Regions from separate parts of the Streptomyces sp. NPDC028314 genome, predicted to be linked through region 2. Evidence: riboswitches for the same ligand, from Rfam matches in the RefSeq annotation. Region 2 holds a riboswitch; each other region holds the start of a gene.
What was found. Region 2 has a riboswitch for cobalamin ahead of ACZ4TG_RS03685 (prenyltransferase/squalene oxidase repeat-containing protein). Riboswitches for the same ligand answer to the same signal wherever they lie in the genome.
Positions count from the first base shown of each region.

Region 1: linked by a shared signal. The riboswitch ahead of ACZ4TG_RS14675 (energy-coupling factor ABC transporter permease) and the one ahead of ACZ4TG_RS03685 (prenyltransferase/squalene oxidase repeat-containing protein) in region 2 are both predicted to bind cobalamin.
Region 3: linked by a shared signal. The riboswitch ahead of cobN (cobaltochelatase subunit CobN) and the one ahead of ACZ4TG_RS03685 (prenyltransferase/squalene oxidase repeat-containing protein) in region 2 are both predicted to bind cobalamin.
Region 4: linked by a shared signal. The riboswitch ahead of ACZ4TG_RS27195 (ribonucleoside-diphosphate reductase subunit alpha) and the one ahead of ACZ4TG_RS03685 (prenyltransferase/squalene oxidase repeat-containing protein) in region 2 are both predicted to bind cobalamin.

Region 1 is NZ_JBVHTP010000005.1:265,161-269,342, forward strand. It holds gene ACZ4TG_RS14655 (L-serine ammonia-lyase) at 1-12, shown strand, start outside; gene ACZ4TG_RS14660 (SsgA family sporulation/cell division regulator) at 251-658, shown strand; gene ACZ4TG_RS14665 (AMIN-like domain-containing (lipo)protein) at 803-1,306, shown strand; gene ACZ4TG_RS14670 (flavodoxin family protein) at 1,509-2,222, opposite strand; cobalamin riboswitch at 2,302-2,498, shown strand; gene ACZ4TG_RS14675 (energy-coupling factor ABC transporter permease) at 2,528-3,226, shown strand; gene ACZ4TG_RS14680 (energy-coupling factor ABC transporter substrate-binding protein) at 3,235-3,564, shown strand; gene cbiQ (cobalt ECF transporter T component CbiQ) at 3,568-4,182, shown strand, end outside.
Region 2 is NZ_JBVHTP010000001.1:816,844-821,025, forward strand. It holds gene ACZ4TG_RS03680 (crotonase/enoyl-CoA hydratase family protein) at 258-1,067, shown strand; gene ACZ4TG_RS03685 (prenyltransferase/squalene oxidase repeat-containing protein) at 1,257-2,669, opposite strand; cobalamin riboswitch at 2,783-2,911, opposite strand; cobalamin riboswitch at 2,986-3,118, shown strand; gene ACZ4TG_RS03690 (prenyltransferase/squalene oxidase repeat-containing protein) at 3,227-4,182, shown strand, end outside.
Region 3 is NZ_JBVHTP010000025.1:33,969-38,150, forward strand. It holds gene ACZ4TG_RS37200 (precorrin-2 C(20)-methyltransferase) at 1-269, opposite strand, end outside; gene ACZ4TG_RS37205 (precorrin-8X methylmutase) at 266-898, opposite strand; gene cobG (precorrin-3B synthase) at 918-2,219, opposite strand; cobalamin riboswitch at 2,545-2,671, shown strand; gene cobN (cobaltochelatase subunit CobN) at 2,711-4,182, shown strand, end outside.
Region 4 is NZ_JBVHTP010000012.1:262,121-266,302, forward strand. It holds gene ACZ4TG_RS27190 (ribonucleotide-diphosphate reductase subunit beta) at 1-126, opposite strand, end outside; gene ACZ4TG_RS27195 (ribonucleoside-diphosphate reductase subunit alpha) at 126-2,540, opposite strand; cobalamin riboswitch at 2,708-2,835, opposite strand; gene ACZ4TG_RS27200 (GNAT family N-acetyltransferase) at 2,883-3,380, opposite strand; gene ACZ4TG_RS27205 (YbdD/YjiX family protein) at 3,469-3,666, opposite strand; gene ACZ4TG_RS27210 (carbon starvation CstA family protein) at 3,681-4,182, opposite strand, start outside.

The sequences.
Region 1 (4,182 bases), on a different contig from region 2:
ATCGAGTGCTGAACCGGACGCCGGGCTGAACCCCGGCGCGGTCGCGCCGGCCGGCGCGCCCGGCGCACCCCCGGTTCGGGCCCGCCCTCCCCCCGGAGGGCGGGCCCGCTCGCGTTCCGGCCCCCGCGCAAGAGGGGCCGGGCGGCCCGTCCGGCTCGGGACCTTCGGCCCGGGGAGCGGGGCCGGACGTGGGCTAGCTTGATCAGGGGGGCCGAAGAACGCCCCGCGCCGACAGAGAGGCGAACCCCCCATGGCCACCACGGAACACCGTGTCCTGCGGCTCCGGCTGGAGACCTCGCCCGCCCCCGTCCCGGTGCGGGGGGCCTTCGTGTACCGCTCGGACCGGCCCTACGAGCTCTGCGTCGACTTCGAGGGCGCGGGGGTGCACATCGCGCGCTGGGTGTTCTCCCGGGACCTGCTGCTCGACGGTCAGACCTGCGCCACGGGCGAGGGCGACATACAGGTGTGGCCTCGCTGGGCCGGCACCGAGCCGCGGGTCTTCCTGGCCCTGCGCGCCGGCGAGCACGGCTGTGTGATCTCCGCCCGCGCGAAGGACGTACGGGAGCTCTGCCGCCGGATGGTCGAGCTGGTCCCGCGCGGGCAGGAGACGCGCCACTACGACCTCGACGCCCAGCTGAGCGCCCTGCTGCCGCGGTGACGCCCGGCGGCGCCGGGGGCCGCTCCGGAGGGCGGGGACCCCGGTCGTGAGACTCGTGCCGGATTCCGTGCAACCGTCGGCGCCCGCGAGGTGTCTTCCCCTGTGAAACCGCTGTCCCCGTCTCTGGAGAATCGGGGGGACGTCATGAACCACCTACGTCGCCGTCAGCTCACCGCACTCGTCGCGGGCTCGCTGCTCGCCTCGGGCGTCGCGTTCGCCGCACCGGCGTCCGCCGCCACCCGCACCCTGTCCACCACGCTGGTCACCAACGCCCGCTGGGGCGGGCACTGCACCTACGACCGGCTCGTCATCGACCTTCAGGGATCCGCTCCCCCGGTCACCGTCACACCCGTTTCCGAGCTGATCTACGACGGGTCGGGCAAGCCCGTCCCGCTGGCCGGAAAGTACTTCCTGGAGATCCGCCTGCACCCGGCCGCCGGGCACACCGACGCGGGGCAGAACGTCTACCAGGGACCCCGGCTGCAGAAGATCTACCTGAACAAGCTCAAGGGCCTGGCCTACACGGGCGACTTCGAGGGGTACGTGACCTTCGGCGCCGCCTTCGACACCCCGCCCACGTACAACACCTCCGTGCTGCACGCGCCGGAGCGGTTCGTCGTCGACTTCCCGCATCCCGCCACCTGCTGACCGGTCACCGGGCCCGGGGGTCGCACGCCCCGGGCCCGGTGGGGCCGTCCGCGCGCCTCGCCCTGGCCGACGGGACGCGGCGGCGGCCCGGGCGCTGCTGGAGGAGGCGCTGGACGGCTGCCGGCGGATGAACGCGCTGCCGTTGCCGGCGCAGCCGGAGTCGGCGCTGGCGGAGGTGCCGGCCTGAGCGCCGGGACAGCCCTCAGCGGTGCTCGGGGTTCGGGAAGTCGAAGCGGCACCCGGCGTCCCACAGCGAGCGCTGGTTCCCGTGCGCGGGGATTCCGCCCGCCCGCTTGAGCAGGGCGGCCAGGTGCATCAGGTTCCAGCTCATGAAGGTGGTGTTCCGGTTGGTGAAGTCGTTCTCGGGGCCGCCCGAACCCGGGTCGAGGTACGAGGGGCCCGGTCCGGCCTCGCCGATCCAGCCCGCGTCCGCCTGCGGCGGGACGGCGTAGCCGAGGTGCTGGAGGCTGTAGAGGATGTTCATGGCGCAGTGTTTGACGCCGTCCTCGTTGCCGGTGATCAGTGCGCCGCCGACCCGCCCGTAGTAGGCGTACTGGCCGCGGTCGTTCAGAATCGAGGAGCAGGCGTAGAGCCGCTCGATGACCTGTTTCATGACGGAGCTGTTGTCACCGAGCCAGATGGGTCCGCACAGCACGAGGATGTCGGCGTCCATGATCTGGCTGTAGAGCACGGGCCACTGGTCGCTCTCCCAGCCGTGCTCGGTCATGTCGGGCCAGACACCGGTGGCGATGTCGTGGTCGACGGCCCGGATCAGGGAGGTCCGGGCGCCGGCCGCTTCCATGACCGCGCGGCTCCTGGCGATCAGGCCCTCGGTGTTGCTGGTCTCGGGTGAGCGCTTGAGCGTGCAGTTCACGTAGACGGCGGTGAGGTCTGAGTAGTCGTAGTCGTCGGCCACTCCCCCACCCTGCCCACGGCCGGGCGCCGCCCGCCAGCCGGCCGCGACCGGTCGGGTTGTTAGCGGTCCGCGTGGCCGACTAGGGTCATCGGGCCTTGGTGTTCGGGAAACCGGTGGGAAACCGGTGCGGCCCTCGCCACTGTGATCGGGAAGTCCGGCTCCACTCCCTCGCGGGAAGCCACTGGGCCCGCGCGGGAGACCGTACGGCCCCGGGAAGGCGGAGTCAGGGCATCAGTACCCGTGAGCCAGGAGACCGGTCAGGGCGCGTCGTCCATCCACGAGGTGCTGGAGAGGTCTCCCCACTCATGCATATTGCCGAGGGCTTTCTGCCCCCCTTGCACGCGGTCGCCTGGGGCGCCGCGTCCGCTCCCTTTGTCATACACGGGGTCCGCGCCCTCACCCGCGAGGTGAAGGCCAATCCCGAGAGCACGCTGCTGCTCGGTGCGTCCGGAGCATTCACTTTTGTCCTGTCCGCACTGAAGATCCCTTCCGTGACGGGCAGTTGTTCCCACCCCACCGGCACCGGACTCGGGGCGATCCTCTTCCGGCCGCCCATCATGGCGGTGCTCGGCACGATCACCCTGCTCTTCCAGGCGCTGCTGCTGGCCCACGGCGGGCTCACCACCCTCGGGGCGAACGCCTTCTCCATGGCGATCGCCGGGCCGTGGGCGGGCTACGGGGTCTACCGGCTGCTCAAGAAGTCCGGCCTGCCCCTGATGGTGACGGTGTTCTTCGGCGCGTTCTTCGCCGACCTCGTCACCTACTGCGTGACCAGCGTCCAGCTGGCGCTGGCCTTCCCCGACCCGGGCACCGGCTTCCTCGGCGCCCTCGCGAAGTTCGGGGGGATCTTCGCGGTCACGCAGATCCCGCTGGCGGTGAGCGAGGGGCTGCTGACGGTCCTCGTCATGCGGCTGCTGATGCAGTCCAGCAAGTCGGACCTGGTCCGGCTGGGGGTCGCCAAGCTGACCGCCCGTACCGGGAACAAGCAGGAGGCGGCGGTCTGATGAGCGGGATGACCAAGAACACGAAGATCAACCTCCTGCTGCTGCTCCTGGTGGCGGCGCTGGCCGTGCTCCCGATCGCGCTGGGGCTGGGCGAGGGCAAGGAGGAGCCGTTCACCGGCGCCGACGCGCAGGCCGAGGCGGCCATCACCGAGCTCAAGCCGGACTACGAGCCGTGGTTCTCCCCCCTGTACGAGCCCCCGTCCGGGGAGGTCGAGTCGGCGCTGTTCGCCCTCCAGGCGGCCCTCGGCGCGGGCGTGCTCGCGTACTACTTCGGCGTCCGCAAGGGCCGCCGCCAGGGTCTCGCCCAAGCCCGGTCGGCCGACACCACGGAGTCGTAGGCGGTGCTGCCGATCGACGTGGCGGCGCACTCCAGCCGCTGGCGCCGCCGCCATCCGCTGGAGAAGGCCCTGCTGGGATTCGGGCTGACCGTCACGGCCGTGGCCCTGCCGCCCTGGCCCGGCGGCCCGCTGGTCGCGGCGGCCACCCTCGCGGTGCTGCTCGGGCCCGCCGGGGTCGCCGGGCGGCAGCTGTGGCGGGCCTTCCGGATCCCGCTGGGGTTCTGCTTCACCGGGGCCCTGCCGCTGCTGTTCGCGGTGGGCGGCCCGGCCGGGCCGCTCTCCCTGGCGCCCGACGGGCCCCGGCACGCCGCCGAACTGCTGCTGCGCACCTCGGCGGCCTCGCTCGGGGTGCTGCTGTTCGCCTTCACCACCCCGGTGTCGGACGCCCTGCCCCGGCTGGTCCGGGCCGGCGTCCCGGCGCCGGTGGTCGACGTGGCCCTGGTCATGTACCGGATCGGGTTCCTGCTGCTGGACTCGATGACCCAGGTCCGCCGGGCCCAGGCGGCCCGGCTCGGGCACACCGGCCGGGCCGCGGCGTGGCGTTCGCTGGCCGGGCTCGCGGCGACCTCCTTCGTACGGGCCTTCGACCGCGCGGCGCGGCTCCAGGACGGGCTGGCG
Region 2 (4,182 bases):
ACCACCCGCTCAGCCCAGCAGTCTGCCCGGCGCGCCGCTGCGCCGGTCAACGGAGTTCCTCTCAGAGGCAGTTGCGGGAACCTTTCAGCGGCAGGGCGGCAGCCCGGGGCGGGGTCGTGGTCCGTGATCGCGCACGCCACGACGGAGCCCCGGCCGTCGGGCCGGACGCCGTTCGATGAGCGCGTTCCGGAACGACACCGCGATGAGCCCTCCTCGCCGCTCTGGCCGTCGGGCCGCGGACACGTGAGAATGCCGCCATGACCGACATCCCGGCGGCACCGGAAGAACAGGGCGGCGCGCCCTCCGTCCGCGTCGAGCGTGACGGGCCCGTGACGACCGTGGTGTTGTCGCGGCCCGCCGCGCGGAACGCGGTGGACGGGCCGACGGCCAGGCAACTGGCCGATGCATTCAGGGAGTTCGAGGCGGACGACGACGCCTCGGTCGCGGTGCTGTGGGGCGAGGGCGGTACGTTCTGCGCGGGCGCCGACCTCAAGGCCGTCGGCACCGAACGCGGAAACCGCGTGGAGCCCGACGGCGACGGCCCGATGGGGCCGACCCGGTTGCGCCTGACCAAGCCGGTCATCGCGGCCGTCACCGGCCATGCCGTGGCCGGCGGACTCGAACTGGCCCTGTGGTGCGACCTGCGCGTGGTCGAGGAGGACGCGGTCCTCGGGGTGTTCTGCCGCCGGTGGGGGGTGCCGCTGATCGACGGCGGCACGGTCCGGCTGCCCCGGCTGATCGGCGAGAGCCGCGCCATGGACCTGATCCTGACCGGCCGGCCCGTTCCGGCCGCCGAGGCGTACGCGATCGGGCTCGCGAACCGTCTCGTACCGCCGGGGCGGGCCCGGCACGCGGCGGAGGAACTCGCGCGGGAGATCGCGGCGTTCCCGCAGCTGTGCCTGCGCCACGACCGGCTGTCCGTACGGGAGCAGCACGGGCTGGCGGAGCCCGAGGCGCTGGCCGCCGAGTTGCGGCACGGCATGGTGCCGCTGTCGGCCGGCGAGACCCTCTCGGGTGCCGCGCGCTTCGCGTCCGGGGCGGGACGGCACGGTTCCTTCCACGGCTGAGCCGTCCCCGGCCCGTCCAGGGGGCAGGTCCCGCCAAGCCGGGAGAAGTGGAAGACGGTCGCCCTGATCCGCCCCTCGGCGCGTACACCGGTCCCCCACAGCGGCCGCTGCCGCGGGCGCTCTGACGGCCGGTGCGATCCGAGGCCGGGTGCGGGGCCCGGCGTACGGGGCCCCGCACCCGGAACGGGATCAGGCGCCCCAGCGCAGGGCGATCGTGTCACCCACGTTGATGACCTTCTCGCGCAGCGCACCGGCGAAGGCCGAGCCGTCGACGCTGACCTTCCAGGTGTTCGAGCCGCTGTTGGCCTTGCCGTTGACGGTGGTGATCGTCCCGGTGCCGGAGGACGGGGTCACGCCGGTGACGCAGCCCGACGGGGTGGCGGCGCCGGTCGCGGCGGCCAGTACGTCACCGAGGGTGGTGGTCGTACCGGTCGGGGTGAAGGCCACCGAGCACACCTTGAGGTTGCCCGCGCCGTCGTCGACGCTCAGCGCCAGCTTCGTGGCGGTGCCGGCGGTGAAGGCGGACTGGGCGACCCACTGCGGGGCCCCGGCGGTGACCGGGACCGGCGGGGCCGTGGTGAAGCCGCCGCCGGCGACGGCGCGCAGGGCGTCGATGGAGGAGTAGGCGGACGGGCTGGTGTCGGAGGGCTTGTACTTGAAGCCGCCCGCCGGGTTGTACTGGTTGGCGATCAGGAAGTCGACGGGGGTCTTGCCGAGTCCGGTGAGGAAGTCACCGGACTGCGGGTTGAAGCCGCAGGCGTTGAGGCCGGCGACGCCCCAGCCGTTGGAGCTGGTGTTGACCCCGTAGAGGGAGTTGAAGGCACCGCTGTTGGCGACCAGCGTGCTCTTGAGGAAGTTCTTGGCCTGGACGACGTCCGCGTCGGTGTTGGGGACTCCGGAGGCGCAGAGGGCGGCCATGGCGGCGCCGGTCATGTCGACGTCGCCCGCGGAGTTCAGGACGGTGGGGTTGCCCTCGGCCTTCTGGTAGGTCCAGCCGCCGTCCACGTGCTGGTTGGCGCGGATACGGGTGACCATCGAGTCGGTCAGGGCCTGGGGGATGCGGCTGCCGCCGGCCTGGGTCTTGGCTCCGCCCAGCGAAAGGGCCGCGAAAACGGTGCCGTTGAAGTTCCCGGACGGGCCGAAGTAGCCCGCCTCGGCCGTCTGCCAGTAGGAGTAGATGTTCGCCACGAGGTTGCGCGAGGCCGAGACGCGGGCCGGGTCGATGCCGGCCGCGTACGCGTTGAGGGTGCCGCGCTCGTAGTCCGTGACCACCGGGGAGGCCTGCGGCCAGCCCGCCGTCGACAACAGGTTGCGGTAGACGGTGCGGGCGTTCTTCGTCGTGTCGCCGCCGGGCACCACGTCGACGACGGCCGTACCGGCCGCGGCGAAGGCGCTGAACGCCCACTCGTTGGACAGCCCGGAGCCGGCGTACGAACCGTCCGCCGCCTGGAGCGACTTGAGGTAGGCGACACCGTTCGTCTTGGACGTGGCGATCTGCGCGGGGCTGGAGGTCGCGAAGGCGGGCAGCGCGGTGAGGGCGAAGGCGCCCAGCACGGCGGGCACCGCGAGCGCGAGGCGGCGGGAGGTACGGGGACGGGACATGGCCTGCTCCTGGAATCGGCGGACGCCAGCCGCTCCCCGCGCCGGGCAGCCGTGCGCGAGCACGGCCGGGCATGCCGGGGGGCCGCCGTCCGGAACGCGTGGTACGGCTTCCTGTACTGCATCGCCGTATGGGCATTCGGGCTCGGAGACGGCCCCCGCCGTCCCACACCGCTGCGCGTCAGCTCCGGCTTCGCACCGGATTCCCCCATGTGGCAGCGCAGGACGCTACCCGAGTGATCAAGGGTCCGCCAGCGTCCCGGCGAACCCTCGGGCGGGGACGGGCCGATGAGATGCACGCCACCTTGACGCCCTCACGGGATCCGTGTTGCACTCCGGCTGATAAGTACTCAGCACCAGGGGAAGCCGGTCGAAGTCCGGCGCTGACCCGCAACCGTAGGCCCGGAGCGATCCGGGCGAGTCGGAATGCCTGGCGCAGTGTCATGAAACGAAGAACGCCGTCGCGGACTACGGCGTGGTCGTCCCGCCTCCCCACGGCACCGCCGTGCGGGGGCTCCTCGCCACGTTTCCGGTCCCGTACGGCAGAGACGAGGGCCGCGGTGGGGACCGAACAACAGGCGAAACGGCAGTCGGGGACGAGACGGCGGTTCTTCTCCCTCGTGACCGCGTCCTTCCTGACGCTCGGTGCGGGCGTGGCCTTCCTCACGGTTCCCTCGTCCGCCAATGCCGATCCGATCGAGCAGTGCACGGCCACCACCGGCGCCATCGTCGCCGTGGACTTCGGCCCCTTCGGCGGCAAGGTCGAGCGCGGCTGCGACACCACCCCGACGACCGGCTACGAGCTGCTGCACACGGGCGGCTTCACCACCACCGGCACCGTCCACGACGGTGACGGGTTCATCTGCCGCATAGGCAACGGCTCCTTCAACACCGGTACGCAGTACCCCACTCCGGACAAGGAGGACTGCGTGCTCACCCCGCAGGCCACCGCGTACTGGTCGTACTGGATCGCATCCCCCGGTCAGAAGAACTGGACCTACAGCCCGCTCGGCGCCATGGCGCGCACCCCGAAGCCCGGCGACGTGGACGCCTGGGTCTACGGCGGCACCGACATCGGCGGCACCTCGGGCAAGCCCGCCTTCTCCCCCGACGACGTGCGCGCCGGGGGCAGTGCCCCCTCGCCGGACCCGACCGGACCGACGGGACCCCCGACGGTGCCTCCGGGCGCGGTCGACGTTCCCGCCGCCACCCGCTGGCTCGCCGGACAGCTGACGGACGGGGAGCGCGTCGTCGACGAGGGTGCCACGACCCCGAACCACCTGTTCACGACGGAGGTCGTCTACGCCCTGGCCGGCGCCGATCCCAAGAGCCCGGCCGCCCGGAAGGCCGCCGACTTCCTCGCCACGCCCGCGCAGACGGACGCGTACGCCTACCCGGCCGGCAAGGACGGGATCCCCGACGCCACCGCCGCCGCGCGCCTCGCGCTCGTCGCCGAGGCCACCGGGAAGGATCCCCGCGCCTTCGGCGGCCACGACCTGCTCGGGGACCTCGTCAC
Region 3 (4,182 bases), on a different contig from region 2:
TAGAACTCCTCCATCGCGCCCTGGTAGCCGCCGGGGTGGTCGGTGGTCTCGGTGGTGACCGGGTAGACCAGCGGCTCCTCGACGTGGTCCGCGCGCAGGTGCTTCGCGGCGATCGAGCGGGCGATGGAGCGGCCGTGGCGGGCCGAGTGGTACGCGACGACGTCCGCCTCCGCGATCACCTCGACGGCGCGCAGGGTCATCAGGGACGGGTCGCCGGGACCGAGCCCGACCCCGTAGAGCTTGCCCGCAGTCCTCGCTTCGGCGCTCATTCGGCCACGCTCGCAATGGCGTTGACGGCCGCCGCGGCGATCGCGCTGCCGCCGCGCCGGCCCCGGACGATCAGGTGGTCGAGCCCCGAGGAGTGCGCGGCGAGCGCGTCCTTGGACTCGGCCGCGCCGATGAAGCCGACGGGGACGCCGATGACGGCGGCGGGGCGCGGGGCACCCTCCTCGATCATCTCCAGCAGCCGGAACAGCGCGGTCGGGGCGTTGCCCACGGCGATCACCGAGCCCTCCAGCAGGCCCCGGTCGCGCCAGACTTCGAGCGCGGCGGCGCTGCGCGTGGTGCCCATCTTCGCGGCGAGCTCCGGCACGGCCGGGTCGGAGAGGGTGCAGACGACCTCGTTGCCGGCCGGCAGCCGCTTGCGGGTGACCCCGCTGGCGACCATCTGTACGTCGCAGAGGACGGGCGCGCCGGCCTCCAGGGCGGCGCGCGCCCGCAGTACGACCTCCGGGGTGTAGCCCAGGTCCTGGGGCAGGTCGGTCATCCCGCAGGCGTGGATCATGCGCACCGCGACCTGGGCGACCGATGCGGGCAGCCCGGAGAGATCCGCCTCGGCGCGGATCGTGGCAAAGGACTGGCGGTAGATGGCCGCGCCGTCCTTCTCGTACTCAAACACGGTGCACTCGCTCATTTCTTCACTGCGGTTCGGGGGCTTCGGGGGTCTGACGGGCGGCCGCGAGGGCCTGTGCAAGTTCGGTGGCCGGTACGTCCTGCCGTACGGGGCGGCCCGGTGCGGCGACCCGGTACCCGGCCGGGGTGGCGACCAGGTCCACCCAGGCGGCGCCGCGCGGATGCCCGCAGCGCCGCTCGCAGCCTGACCAGTGCACGGGCAGCGGCCCGCGCGCCCGCTCCGCGACGGCCCGCGCGTCGGCGCGCACGTCCGCGAGGGACTTGGCGCAACCGGGCCGTCCCGTACAGGCGGTGACGGTCTCCCAGGGGCTGTCCGGGGCGGTGACCAGCCCGGCGCCCTCGATGCGGTCCGCGCCGGGGGCCGGCCGCCGGGCATCGGCCGAGGGCAGCACGACGCTGCGCCACGGGGTGACGCGCAGCTCGCCGCGCCCCTCGCCGGCCACCTCCGCGAGGACCCGCCACTGGGCGGAGCTCAGCCGTCCCAGCGGCGGCAGTACGCACAGGGCCGCGCGGCCGCCGGCGCCCCCCGGCCGGGGCGGGGGCGCGTACGGCCAGGCCACCTCGCCACAGGGCTCGGCCGCGATCCCGGCGGCTTCGAGCCGCCGGGCGAACTCCGCCGCCTCCAGGGGGTGTTCGGGGGGCAGTTCGGACACCCGCCAGGCGCGGGTGCCGGCCGCCTCGGCGGTGTCGAGGAAGTATCCGGCGGCCAGCAGCGCCGCCCGGGGGGCGTCCGCCGCCGCCAGCTCCACGGCGTCGGCGGCCCGGCCCAGGCGGACCAGCGCCCGGCCGTCCGGCCTGCCGAGCACGGTCACGTCGGGGCCCAGCGCGGCCACGTCGCCGCGCCCGTCGTCGAAGGCGAACAGGAACCGCCCGGACAGGGCGGTCGCCCGGGAGCCGGCGCACAGCAGCCGGTCGAACTCCACGGCCCAGGGCAGCACGTCGGGCCGGGCAGGGCCCTCCAGTCCGGACAGCGGGGTCGCCACGATGTTCCGTACCCGCTCGTGGCCCGGCGCGGGCAGCAGGCCCGCCGCGTCCAGCAGCTCCGCCAGCGCACCGCCGCAGCCGTCCGCGAGCCCGCGGAGCTGGACGTTGCCGCGCGAGGTCAGCTCCAGGTGCCCGTCCCCGAACCGGTCGGCGGCGAGCGCCAGCGCGTCCGCCTGGCCGGCCGTGAGCAGGCCCGCCGGAATCCGGACCCGCGCCAGGAACCCGTCGTCCGCCGCATGCAGCCGCAGCGCGCCGGGGCAGGCGTCGCCACGGTCCCGTATGACGGGTTCGTCCCGCGATGCGTCGGAGGGGGGCGTGGGCATGGCCGCGAGCATACCCACCATTACGACGCCCCGACCTGTGTCCGTCACCACCCCGCCCAGCCCCACCAGGCACATCCACCCCCGCCGGACACATCCAACCCCGCCAGGCACATCCAACCCCGCCAGGCACCTCCAGCCTCGCCGGCGTTTGAGGCGCGGGGTCCGGGGCAGAGCCCCGGCAACGGCGCCGCACCCGGCAACCCACCACCCCGAGCCAGCGCAGCATCACGGCAGAGCCCCGGCAACGGCGCCGCGCCCAACCGCCCACCCCACCCCGCCGAGCCAGCGCAGCGCCACGGCCGCCTAGGATGACCTTTCGGCAGGCCAAACGGCCCGCCGTCGCCGAGGACGGCGACATGGGAGGAAGCCCGGTGAGATTCCGGCGCGGTCCCGCCACTGTGAACCCCGCGGAGCGATCGGCGGGGTGAGTCAGGAACTCCCGCTGTCCTCACTGCCCGGGGCGCGGAAACCCCGAGGAAGGCTGCCGCCGCATGATCCTGCTGCTGTCGACGTCCGACACCGATCTGCTCAGCGCCCGCGCCGCGGACGGCCCCGTCCCATACCGGTTCGCGAACCCCTCCCGCCTTCCCCTGGACGACCTGCCCGGCCTCCTGGAGGGGGCCGACCTGGTCGTCGTACGCCTCCTGGGCGGCCTGCGCGCCTGGCAGGACGGCCTCGACCTGCTGCTGGCCCCCGGCCAGCACCGCCCGGTCGTGGTGCTGACCGGCGAACAGGCCCCGGACGCCCAGCTGATGGAGGCCTCGACCGTCCCGATCGGCATCGCCGCCGAGGCACACGGCTACCTCGCGCACGGCGGCCCGGCCAACCTGGACCAGCTGGCGCGGTTCCTCTCCGACACCGTCCTGCTCACCGGACACGGCTTCGAGCCCCCGGCCGCGGCCCCCACCTGGGGCCCGCTGGAGCGCACCCCGCAGCGGACCGAGGGCCCGCGGATCGCGGTGCTCTACTACCGCGCCCACCAGATGAGCGGCAACACCGGCTTCGTGCACGCCCTCTGCGAGGCCGTCGAGGCCCAGGAGGCCCAGGCGGTCCCCCTGTACGTCTCCTCCCTGCGCACGCCGGAGCCGGAGCTGATCGCCGAGCTGGAGTCCGCGGACGCCATCGTCACCACCGTCCTCGCGGCGGGCGGCACCCGCCCCGCGACGGCCTCGGCCGGCGGCGACGACGAGTCCTGGGACGCGGGGGCGCTCGCCGCGCTCGGCGTGCCGATCCTCCAGGCCCTGTGCCTGACCGGCTCCCGCAGCGCCTGGGAGGAGAACGACGAGGGCCTGTCCCCGCTCGACGCCGCCACCCAGGTCGCGGTGCCGGAGTTCGACGGCCGGCTGATCACCGTCCCGTTCTCCTTCAAGGAGCTCGACGAGGACGGCCTGCCCGCCTACGTGGCGGACCCCGAGCGGGCCGCGCGGGTCGCGGGGATCGCCGTACGCCACGCCCGGCTGCGGCACATCGAGCGCCGGGACAAGAAGATCGCGCTGGTCCTGTCGGCCTACCCGACCAAGCACTCCCGCATCGGCAACGCGGTCGGCCTCGACACCCCCGCAAGCGCCGTGGAACTGCTGCGCACCCTCATCGCGGGCGGCTACGACTTCGGCCCCGTCGAGGAGATCCCGGGCCTGGTCTCCGGTGACGGCGACGAGCTGATCCGCGCCCTGATCGAGGCCGGCGGCCACGACCAGGACTGGCTCACCGAGGAGCAGCTCGCCCGCAACCCCGTCCGCATCCCGGCCGCCGACTACAAGCGGTGGTACGGGCAGCTTCCCGCGGAGCTGCGCGAGCAGGTCGAGGAGCACTGGGGCGAGGCGCCGGGCAACATGTTCGTCGACCGCTCGGCCAACCCCGAGGGCGACATCGTCCTGGCGGCGCTGCGCCGCGGGAACCTGCTCATCCTGATCCAGCCGCCGCGCGGCTTCGGCGAGAACCCGATCGCGATCTACCACGACCC
Region 4 (4,182 bases), on a different contig from region 2:
CTCCTCGACGGTCCAGGTGTTCTTGATCGCGTCCCGGTAGCGCTCGTAGAAGTCCGGGTACCGCATGGGGCGCAGGGTCAGTTCGAAGCCCGGGTCGAGCAGGTTTTTCTTGTCGGTGGAGCTCATTACTGGCAGGCCTCGCAGGACTCGGGGTTTTCCAGGGAGCAGGCCAGAGCGTCGGCGTCGACGGCCTGCGGGAGGGGCGTGGCGGCCGCCGGGACGGCGCTGCCGGAGGCGGCGCGGGCGATCTTCGTCGCCGGGCGGGAGCGCAGGTAGTAGGTGGTCTTCAGACCCTGCTTCCAGGCGTACGCGTACATCGAGGACAGCTTCCCGATGGTCGGCGTCTCCAGGAACAGGTTCAGCGACTGCGACTGGTCGAGGAACGGCGTACGGGCCGCCGCCATGTCGATCAGACCGCGCTGCGGGATCTCCCACGCCGTGCGGTACAGCTCGCGCACCTCGGCCGGGATCCAGCCGAAGCCCTGCACGGAGCCGCTGGCCTCGCGCAGCGCCTCGCGGGTCTGGGCGTCCCAGACGCCGAGGCGCTTGAGCTCGTTCACCAGGTAGGCGTTGACCTGGAGGAACTCACCGCTCAGCGTCTCGCGCTTGAACAGGTTGGAGACCTGCGGCTCGATGCACTCGTACACGCCCGCGATCGAGGCGATCGTCGCCGTCGGGGCGATCGCGAGGAGCAGCGAGTTGCGCATGCCGGTCTTCGCGACGCGGGCGCGCAGCGCCTCCCAGCGCTCCGGCCAGTTCAGCTCGACGTCGTAGTGGTCCGGGTGCAGGACACCGCGGGCGGTACGGGTCTGCTCCCAGGCGGGGAGCGGGCCGCTGCGCTCGGCGAGGTCGCAGGAGGCCTCGTACGCGGCGAGCATGATGCGCTCGGAGAGCTTGGTCGACAGGGCCTTCGCCTCGGGGGAGTCGAAGGGCAGCTTCAGCTGGAAGAAGACGTCCTGGAGGCCCATCGCGCCCAGGCCCACCGGGCGCCAGCGGGCGTTGGAGCGGCCGGCCTGCTCGGTCGGGTAGAAGTTGATGTCCACCACGCGGTCGAGGAAGGTGACGGCGGTGCGGACGGTCTCGTCCAGCCGCTCCCAGTCGATCTCGCCCGTTTCGGCGAGGACGAAGGCGCCGAGGTTGACCGAGCCGAGGTTGCAGACGGCGGTCTCGCCGTCGTTGGTGACCTCGATGATCTCGGTGCAGAGGTTGGAGGAGTGGACGACGGTGCCCGGCTCGGCGGTCTGGTTCGCCGTGCGGTTGGAGGCGTCCTTGAAGGTCATCCAGCCCTGGCCGGTCTGCGCGAGGGTGCGCATCATCCGGCCGTACAGGTCGCGCGCGGGCATGGTCTTGCGGGCCAGCCCGCCCGCCTCGGCCTTGCGGTAGGCGGCGTCGAACTCGTCGCCCCACAGGTCGACCAGCTCGGGGACGTCGGCGGGGGAGAACAGCGACCAGTCGGCGTCGGCGTTCACGCGGCGCATGAACTCGTCGGGCACCCAGTGGGCGAGGTTCAGGTTGTGCGTACGGCGCTGGTCCTCGCCGGTGTTGTCGCGGAGCTCCAGGAACTCCTCGATGTCCGCGTGCCAGGTCTCCAGGTAGACGGCGGCGGCGCCCTTGCGGCGGCCGCCCTGGTTCACGGCGGCGACGGAGGCGTCGAGGGTCTTCAGGAACGGCACGATGCCGTTGGAGTGGCCGTTGGTGCCGCGGATCAGGGAGCCGCGGGCGCGGATGCGCGAGTACGAGAGACCGATGCCGCCGGCGTGCTTGGACAGGCGGGCGACCTGGTGGTAGCGGTCGTAGATCGAGTCGAGCTCGTCCAGCGGGGAGTCCAGCAGGTAGCAGGAGGACATCTGCGGGTGGCGGGTGCCGGAGTTGAAGAGCGTGGGGGAGGACGGCAGGTAGTCGAGGCGGCTCATCAGCCGGTAGAGGGAAGCGACTTCCTCGACGGCCTGGACGGTGTCGTTCTCGGCGAGGCCGCAGGCCACGCGCAGCATGAAGTACTGCGGGGTCTCGATGACCTGACGGGTGATCGGGTGGCGCAGCAGGTAGCGGCTGTGCAGGGTGCGCAGGCCGAAGAAGCCGAAGCGGTCGTCCGCGCCCTCGGCGAGGGTGTGCTCGACCAGCGCGTCCAGGCGGGCCGCGTGGGTCGCCACGAACTCGGCGGTGCGGTCGGCGATCAGGCCCTCGCGGTGGCCGACCTCGACGGAGGCGGAGAAGGAGGTGGACCCCTGGCCGGCGGCCTCGTCGCGGACGGCGAGCGTCAGCAGGCGCGCGGCGAGCCGGGAGTACGCCGGGTCCTCGGAGATCAGCCCGGCGGCGGCCTCGGTGGCCAGCCCGCGCAGTTCGGCCTCGTCGGAGGTGGAGCTGCGGCCGCGCAGTGCGGCGGCGGCGACGCGGCCGGGGTCGGTGTCGGGAAGGTCGGCCGTCAGCTCGGTCAGGGTGCGCAGCAGCGCGGCCCCAGGTCCCCCGGACGTGATCGCAGCCTCGATCGAGGTCTCGGACGGAACGGACTCGGCGCGCGGTGCGGAGGGCGCGATGGTCACGGGGGGAGCTCTCCCTTGCTCGGCTCCGGATCACCGACGGCGATGGCGCGAGCGGGCGCATGCGGACCTGCGCACGATCCGGCCCGGACAGGGCAGGCGGTACGTGCACCGCATGGCGTCCACCGGCCCAACCGCGAGGCCCGGACGTGTCTGCACCCGGTTCGGTCGAGCCGGGCGCGCTGGCGGCAGGTCCTCGGACTTGGCTATGCACCAATGGGTGCAGTTCATACCGTTGCGGGACAGTTCCGGATTCGCACCGGATTCCCCTGCGACGACAGCGAGCACGAGCATACATGTGGGGGCGGGTTGATGAGTGACCCCCCACATGTTGTGTCGGCGTGGTTACAGCTCCAAGCGGTAGGTGAGGAGCGTCAGGCCCGGGATCGGGGCCCAGTCTCGGTCTGGTGTTCGGGTGAAGCCGAGCCGCTCGTAGATCCGGTGCGCCGCCGACATCGAGGTCTGGGTGGACAACACCAGGTGCGTCACGCCCTCCAGGGCCCGCGCGCGGGCCATGCAGGCACGTACCAGGGCCTCGCCTGCGCCGCGCCCGCGCGCCTCGCGGGCCACGGCCAGCATCCGGAATTCCGCTTCGCCCGGCCCGGCGATGTCGGCGAGCGGGCTGGTGTTCGAGGCGAAGGTCACTCCGCCGAGCACCTCGCCCTCGTACTCCGCGACGAGCACCTCGGCGGCGCCGGCCCGGCCGGCGACGTCGCGCAGCACGTTCAGGTAGCCGCCGTCCTCGCTGCGGTCCAGCAGGCCGTCGTCGAGGTAGGCCCGGGCGGTGATCTCGCCGAGCTCTTCGTATTCGGCGGCGGCCGCCGCTCTGATCACGATGTCCATGCCACCGAGTGTGCGCCAGCCCCACGCGAAGGGCCGCCGCATTTCCCGGAGGGGAAGTGCGGCGGCCCGGTCGGGACCCCGGAGGGGGTCAGCAGCAGCGGAAGCCCTCCCGCGGGTCGGCCTCGCGGGCGTCCGTACGGGCCCGCTCGAAGGCGCGCCGGGTCAGGACCGGGGCGTCCGGGTCGTGCGAGCGGGCGTGGGCCACGTAGCGGTCGTACGCGGCCTCGCCCGAGAACTCGCGTACGTAGAACCGGGCCTTCGCCAGGGCCCCGCGGACGGCCGTCATGCCGGTCGCGGCGGTCACACCGGTTCCTTGACCTTGCCGCCGCCGGAGTCGAGTCCGGCGGCGGCGAGTTCCGCCCGCTCCTCGGTGGTCGCTATCAGGCCGGCCGGGGCGATGATCTTCGACTCGCTCCAGGGGACTTCGGTGAGGGTGGTCGACGCCGGGTCGCGGACGGCCTTGAAACAGGTCCGGGCCGCGTCCAGCAGCACGATGATGATCAGGACCGCGAACAGCACCGACAGCACGCCGTCCACCGTGGCGTTGGTGACCACGGTGTGCATCTCGTCCAGGTTCTTGGCGGGCTTGAGTACCTTCCCGGCGTCGATGCCGTCCTGGTACAGGTCGCGCTGCGCGAAGAAGCCGATCTTCGGGTTGTCGGAGAAGACCTTCTGGTAGCTGGCGGTGAGCGTGACCGCCACGTCCCAGGCGAGCGGGACGCCCGTCACCCAGGCCCACTTGAGCCGGCCCGACTTGACCAGGAGCGTGGTGCAGACGGCCAGGGCGACCGCGGCCAGGAGC